3 regions of the Xenorhabdus bharatensis genome follow, and region 3 is predicted to be linked to each of the others. Evidence: predicted binding sites of a transcription regulator. Region 3 holds the regulator's gene; each other region holds the start of a gene.
What was found. Region 3 encodes Fur, which represses iron uptake genes when iron is present. Its sites were predicted from a motif close to ATAATAATGAGAACNACTATCAA; they were not measured.

Region 1: the regulator Fur is predicted to act here: its motif matches at 1,570-1,592, upstream of ftnA (non-heme ferritin).
Region 2: the regulator Fur is predicted to act here: its motif matches at 978-1,000, upstream of AAC855_RS06545 (TonB-dependent hemoglobin/transferrin/lactoferrin family receptor).

The regions. Positions count from the first base shown of each region.
Region 1 is NZ_JBBMXG010000005.1:17,927-20,137, reverse strand. It holds gene copD (copper homeostasis membrane protein CopD) at 1-239, opposite strand, end outside; gene copC (copper homeostasis periplasmic binding protein CopC) at 239-625, opposite strand; gene ftnA (non-heme ferritin) at 850-1,362, opposite strand; gene AAC855_RS06325 (DNA polymerase III subunit theta) at 1,735-1,968, shown strand; gene pip (prolyl aminopeptidase) at 2,057-2,211, opposite strand, start outside.
Region 2 is NZ_JBBMXG010000005.1:63,385-65,595, reverse strand. It holds gene AAC855_RS06550 (3-deoxy-7-phosphoheptulonate synthase) at 1-850, shown strand, start outside; gene AAC855_RS06545 (TonB-dependent hemoglobin/transferrin/lactoferrin family receptor) at 1,224-2,211, shown strand, end outside.
Region 3 is NZ_JBBMXG010000007.1:112,165-114,375, forward strand. It holds gene ybfE (LexA regulated protein) at 1-99, shown strand, start outside; gene fldA (flavodoxin FldA) at 274-807, shown strand; gene fur (ferric iron uptake transcriptional regulator) at 1,160-1,612, shown strand; gene AAC855_RS08605 (beta-N-acetylhexosaminidase) at 1,718-2,211, opposite strand, start outside.

The DNA.
Region 1 (2,211 bases), on a different contig from region 3:
TGGTAAGCATCGTGCCAGCCATCTCCCATCAGTCCGGCCTGTACAATAAACCAGACGATTGAAGTTATAAAAGCCAGTGCAGTACTAATCCCTAAAGCAGATTTCAGCCGTTTTTTAATCAATACTGAAAAGTGGCCTGATGCAAGTAAAGTAATGAACAGGCTAAGCCCGAACATTAGCATTACAGCCACAAAATGAAAGAAACGACAGAGTACGTATAATGTCTCGAGTGAAATCATTATCTTACAGTAAAGTTATAAACACCTTTCGTTTTATGACCATCGACCGACAACACACTCCAGTCAACGCGATATTCACCGGCAGGCAATTTGGCTTCAACCGGCAGAATCAGTTTGGTTTTAGTTTCCGGATCAAGCTCCAGTTTTCCTGTTTTAATCACTTCTTTTTCCGGGCCAATTAATTTTACTTTGCTGAACCCAAGCTCAATGCGTTCTGAAAAACTCAGGGTTATAGCTTGTGGTGCCGCTTCGACCGTTGTATTTTCAGCCGGAGTTTGATCTTTTAAGTGAGCATGTGCTAAAGCCTGCTGGCAGGATATGCCAACAAACAAAACAACCAAAGCAGATAACTTAGTCCAGAATGAGCGAATGCTAAAAATAGTCATAAATATATAACCCTTTAATATAAAGACGAATTTTATAATTGAGAGAATTCTATATCAAAAGACAAGTTTAATCTGTGGTAAAAGCCCGGACCTGTGAAGCACCACGCAAAAACAAGAGTAGAAAATAAAACGAAAAAACCGTGATTCCTGCTTGAAATAGTCCAAAAACAGGAATCACGGTCCAAAAATCCATCAGATAGAGACTAGTTGATTATAAACTCATCTCAGCCGTGGGCTGCATGTGCTGGAACAGATAACCCTTTCAAGTCCTTATCCAGTAAGAATAAAGATTTACCACTCTCACCCACCATACCCAGTTTATCCAGAATAGATTTGAATAATTTCTCTTCTTCATGTTGTTCAGAAACATACCACTGTAAGAAGTTAAAAGTAGAATAATCCTGAGTTGTCATCGCCAAGTGAGCCAGTTTATTAATCTCTTCAGTGATCAGTTTTTCATGTTCATAGGTCTGATTGAATACATCAGAAATGGAACTAAATTCAACAGGTGGAGCCTGAATCGCACCTAGTACAGGCATTGCTCCAGTATCACCCAAATAATCAAATAAGCGTTGCATATGCTGCATTTCTTCTTGTGAATGGGCTCTCAGAAATGCGGCCGCTCCTTCGTACCCTTTATCACTACACCATGCACTCATTTGCAGATATAAATTAGCAGAATAAAATTCCAGATTTAATTGCTCATTTAATTTAGTGATCATTTCTTGTTTCAACATAGCCCTATCTCCTGATGATTAATTAACTGGAGCATATTATGCCTATTAAAAATCAATAAAACAAAAATAAATTAATAATAAATAACCATTTGATAATAAACAATTTATATTCATCTGCCAACAAGAATAAATCTCATTAAATATAAGAAAATAATAATCAATTTTATTTGATTAAATATTTATTAAAATAAAACCAACTTAATAGAAATGATAATTGATATTATTAATATTTATTGGGCTATTTTTTATTCAAATAACGGCTTGCTAAATGAATGAGACTCCATTAATTTTATCTCCTGAGGATATATCTTACAGATTTCAAGAATCAACTTGAAAGACGAAAGGTATACATAGTATTTTTTTGGAGACAATATGGTAGAGCATAATTTAGCCAGACTATCAAAAGATGAAATGGACAAAGTCAACACTGATTTAGCGGCATCAGGCGTTGCATTTAAAGAGCGTTATAATATGCCTGTCATTCCGGATAGTGTTGAGCAAACTCAGCCACAACATCTGAGAGAATATTTCCAGCAGCGATTAAGGCATTACCGTCAGCAATCAAGGTCTTTATCTCGTTTACCTTACGAGCCGAAAAGCCGTTAAAAACTATCGTTAAAGATCTATCGTTAAAGATAATCGGCAAAATAACTCAATAAAAAGTAACCACTGCGTGAGCAAGTGGTTACCCCATCTACTTTCCAATAAACTTATCAGTTGCTTTGATTAACTGATGCAAAATACCCGGTTCATCAAAAGAGTGACCGGCTCCTTCAATAATATGTAACTCGGCTTCTGGCCATGCTTTTGCCAAATCCCAAGCATTCTGTACCTGACATGCCATATCAT
Region 2 (2,211 bases), on a different contig from region 3:
TGCTGCCCTTGATTATGCGTCACGCCTGCAAGTATTGCGTGAAAAATATCAGCATAGTCTGGAAATCGTAATGAGAACCTATTTCGAGAAACCACGGACTGTTGTCGGCTGGAAAGGACTCATTTCAGACCCTATGCTGGACGGTTCCTGTCAGGTCAATAAAGGGATATCACTTGCACGTCATTTATTAATTAATATCAATGAATTGGGAATGCCCACAGCGACAGAATTTCTGGATATGGTGACCGGGCAGTATATTGCTGATCTAATTAGCTGGGGCGCTATTGGTGCAAGAACAACAGAAAGCCAAATCCATCGGGAAATGGCTTCCGCCCTTTCGTGCCCTGTCGGATTTAAAAACGGTACTGACGGCAATATCCACATTGCGATTGATGCCATACGCTCAGCAAGTGCCAGACATATGTTTCTGTCACCGGATAAAGACGGGCAGATGACAATTTACCAGACCAGCGGAAATCCCTACGGGCACGTTATCATGCGTGGCGGAAAAAAGCCTAATTACTACGCTGAAGATATTACCGCAACCTGTCAGAAACTGCGTGAATTCCGCTTACCGGAAAGGTTAATCATTGATTGCAGCCACAGTAACTGTCAGAAAATTCATCGTCGGCAACTGGATATCGCCAGAGATATCAGCCAGCAGATTAATTCTGGCTCAACAGCCATCGCTGGTGTTATGGCGGAAAGTTTTTTAGTTGAAGGTTCCCAAAAAATTATGTTGGGAGAGCCGCTGACCTATGGACAATCGATTACTGACCCATGTCTTAGCTGGCAGGATACAGAAGAATTCCTTCGTATTCTGGCCGAAGCAGCTAAAAACCGTTGCTGAGAATACCTCTTCTGTAGTATCTATTTCTGGCTTCTGTGCATAATGGAAGCCATATCCCGTTACAACGCACTTAGATTACCCATTCTTCCTTATATAAAAAAATAGCTTGAAGTTAATCATCATAGAAACGATAATTATTCTCAATATTAGAATAATTATTGTTCATATTGGCTATGAAAACACTAACTGACTACCTGTGCTACCACATTACCCCTTTGCAACAGCAGATCCTTTTGGCCTTACATCGTGGTTCAACCTTAAACGAAATCTTATTTTGACTTAATCATAATCCTGAAAATAAGACATATTCATGTCATGGGATTACAACCACTCGTATGTTTTAAAACACCGTTAAATCATGGAGATAACCTGCATGTCCCGGATTCAGCTACCAAACCTGAAATTGTCTGCATTAAGTATTGTTATTTTAACAGGATTGTCTTCTGCTCACGCAGCCACGATTCCGACTCCAACTGAAAAGAAAGATGCGGCAGAAAAAAGTAAGCATAAAGACACGATAACGGTTTATGCCACAGGCAATCAGCGTGATAGTTTTGAAGCACCAATGATGGTCACAGTTGTTGAAGGGAATTCAGCCAGCAGCAAAGTTGCAGGTAATGCTAACGATTTGCTGCGTAAGATCCCCGGGATTAATGCCGCTGATTACGGGCGCGCTAACGGGCAGGATATCAATCTGCGTGGTTACTCTCAAAAAGGGGTTTTAATGCTGGTTGACGGTGTTCGTCAGGGAACTGATACCGGGCATATTAATGGTGTTTTTCTCGATCCGGCGCTGATTAAACAGGTTGAAATCGTTCGTGGCCCATCCGCCCTGCTCTACGGTAGTGGTGCATTAGGTGGTGTAATTGCCTATCAGACCGTTGATGCCGCAGATCTCTTGCAGGACGGGCAAAATAGCGGTTTTCGTGTTTTCAGCCGTGCAGGAACAGGAGATCACAGCTGGGGGCTTGGCGCTGCTGCCTTTGGTAAGACCGATAATCTTGATGGTCTGTTTACTTTCAGTACCCGCGATGTTGGCAATATTCGCTATGGCGGGGGTGTAAAAGGCCGAAACGATGAAAATATCGGCAATGTGATGGCCAAAGGCACATGGAAAATTGATGATATCCAGTCAATTGGTGGTGAGTTGCGTTATTACCACAACAAAGCTCATGAACCGAAAGATCCACAGGATATTAATGGCCATAGTAAAAACGTCTGGGCTGATCGCACAACAGCACAGCGTGATATGCAGCTGACTTATAAATTGAATCCGTCGAGCTATAATTGGCTGGATCTGAGAAATGATATTTATTATTCCGATGTAGCCATCAATACCAAAACGAAAGAGAAAGGCTTTG
Region 3 (2,211 bases):
CTGAATCATCTGGCAAAACAGCGTAATATCAGCCGCAGTGAATTGATTGAACAGATGTTGCTGGCTCAGTTAGCAACAGAAAATAACCTTACCAATTAACGGCTTTAATTCAACAGCGTGATACGGCGCTACCACACAAATCTGACAGACTTGTCATTGATGTTTGGTCAAAATAAAGTTTTTTCGTTTATTAAAACTGATATTTTTCTCCTGCTGATTTCAGCGTGACGTGTATAACTTAACTACACATAAAACAAGAGGTTAATCCACTTTATGGCAATAATAGGTATATTCTTCGGCAGCGACACTGGCAACACAGAGAACATTGCCAAAATGATCCAAGAAAAACTGGGCGGTGCTGATGTTGCGGAAGTCCACGATATTGCCAAAAGCAGCAAAGAAGATCTTGAAGCTTTCGATATCCTGCTGCTAGGCATTCCAACCTGGTATTACGGCGAAACTCAATGTGACTGGGATGACTTTCTCCCGACACTGGAAGAAATCAATTTTGATGGAAAATTAGTTGCCTTGTTCGGCTGCGGTGATCAGGAAGATTATGCAGAGTATTTCTGTGATGCCATGGGCACCATTCGCGATGTCATCGAACCTCGTGGTGCAATTATCGTTGGTCACTGGCCAATCGAAGGGTATCATCATGAAGAATCAAAAGGAATGGCAGACGATAAGCACTTCATTGGTCTCACCATTGATGAAGATCGCCAGCCAGAACTGACTGATGAACGTGTTGAAACTTGGGTAAAACAGATCACGGCTGAAATGAGCCTGTCAGAAATCCTTGGCGCATAAAATTGTTCTGGCGTTTTATAGATACTTTCTGGCGTCTGATAGACACAAGAAACGTCTTTTGCACAGGATAATTCCCGAATAATGTGTCATGATAGCGCGATAGGCATGGTTTTCATTTTCAATATCCATGCCTATAATCTACAACGTGAAACTAAATCATGATTCTCTCACGATACACCCATAACTTATGGATTTTGAGTCGCATCACGATGGCAAGGATACTCATCCTCTGGAACATAGCTCACTATGTGACAGAAATGAAGGGGTATAATAGCCAACAAAAAGGCGATTTGAAAAACGATGGGTATGTATTGTTAAGTTCACTAAACTCAAGCTACAGGACTGAATCCGCATGACCGACAACAATAAAGCATTGAAAAATGCTGGACTTAAAGTAACACTTCCTCGCCTGAAAATTCTGGAAGTGCTACAGGACCCAGAATGCCATCATGTCAGTGCGGAGGATCTCTACAAAAAACTGATTGATATCGGTGAAGAGATTGGCCTCGCCACTGTCTATCGCGTGTTGAACCAGTTCGATGATGCCGGCATTGTTACACGCCACAATTTTGAAGGCGGTAAATCGGTTTTCGAACTTACTCAACAACATCACCATGACCATCTAATTTGTCTCGACTGCGGTAAAGTGATTGAATTCAGCGATGAATCCATTGAAGAACGTCAGAAAGATATCGCAACACGTTATGGAATCAAGCTGTCAAATCATAGTCTATACCTGTATGGTCACTGCACTACAGGCGATTGTCGCAAAGACGGTTCGTTACATGATGTAAAAGCACGATAAGGAGTCAGCATTTACTGCTACTTCTCGTGTCTGACCCTGTCAGAGAAGCTGCTGCCGATTAGCTGACACTAATCGGCAGATTGCTTTTAATGTCCTATTTTAGGATTACTCAGAAGGTACCTCTTCCACCCGACTGAAACGCTTTTCATCAGTACTGACAGAGCGAATTTTTACATGCCCATTAACATGCGGCCGCTGTCTATCATCATAACTTTCCCATGTTTTTCCATCGTCCAATGAATACTGAATGGTCATGCCCGGCAAGGCGATATTCGCTTCTAGTGTTCCGGCTACAATTCTTGCACCGGGTATCGGCAGACGGTACGCAATATGAGCTTCATCCAGTTTAGCCATTTCGCGCTGCCCCATCAGATTGGCAAAATGCAGCCAGTCGTTATTGAGCTTATCGGTATCTACATACCGTGTAATCCCGCCTTTATATTCCCTTCCCTGCTGGTAATTCTGTTCCCACTCAGCCTGATGCCATGCCCGTTCCGCCAACGGTAATAATCGCGGATAAATCATATATTCCATCTGCTCATCAGTACGTACAGTCTCACTCCATGACTGCCCTGACAGCCCATATGCCCCCGGCCAGC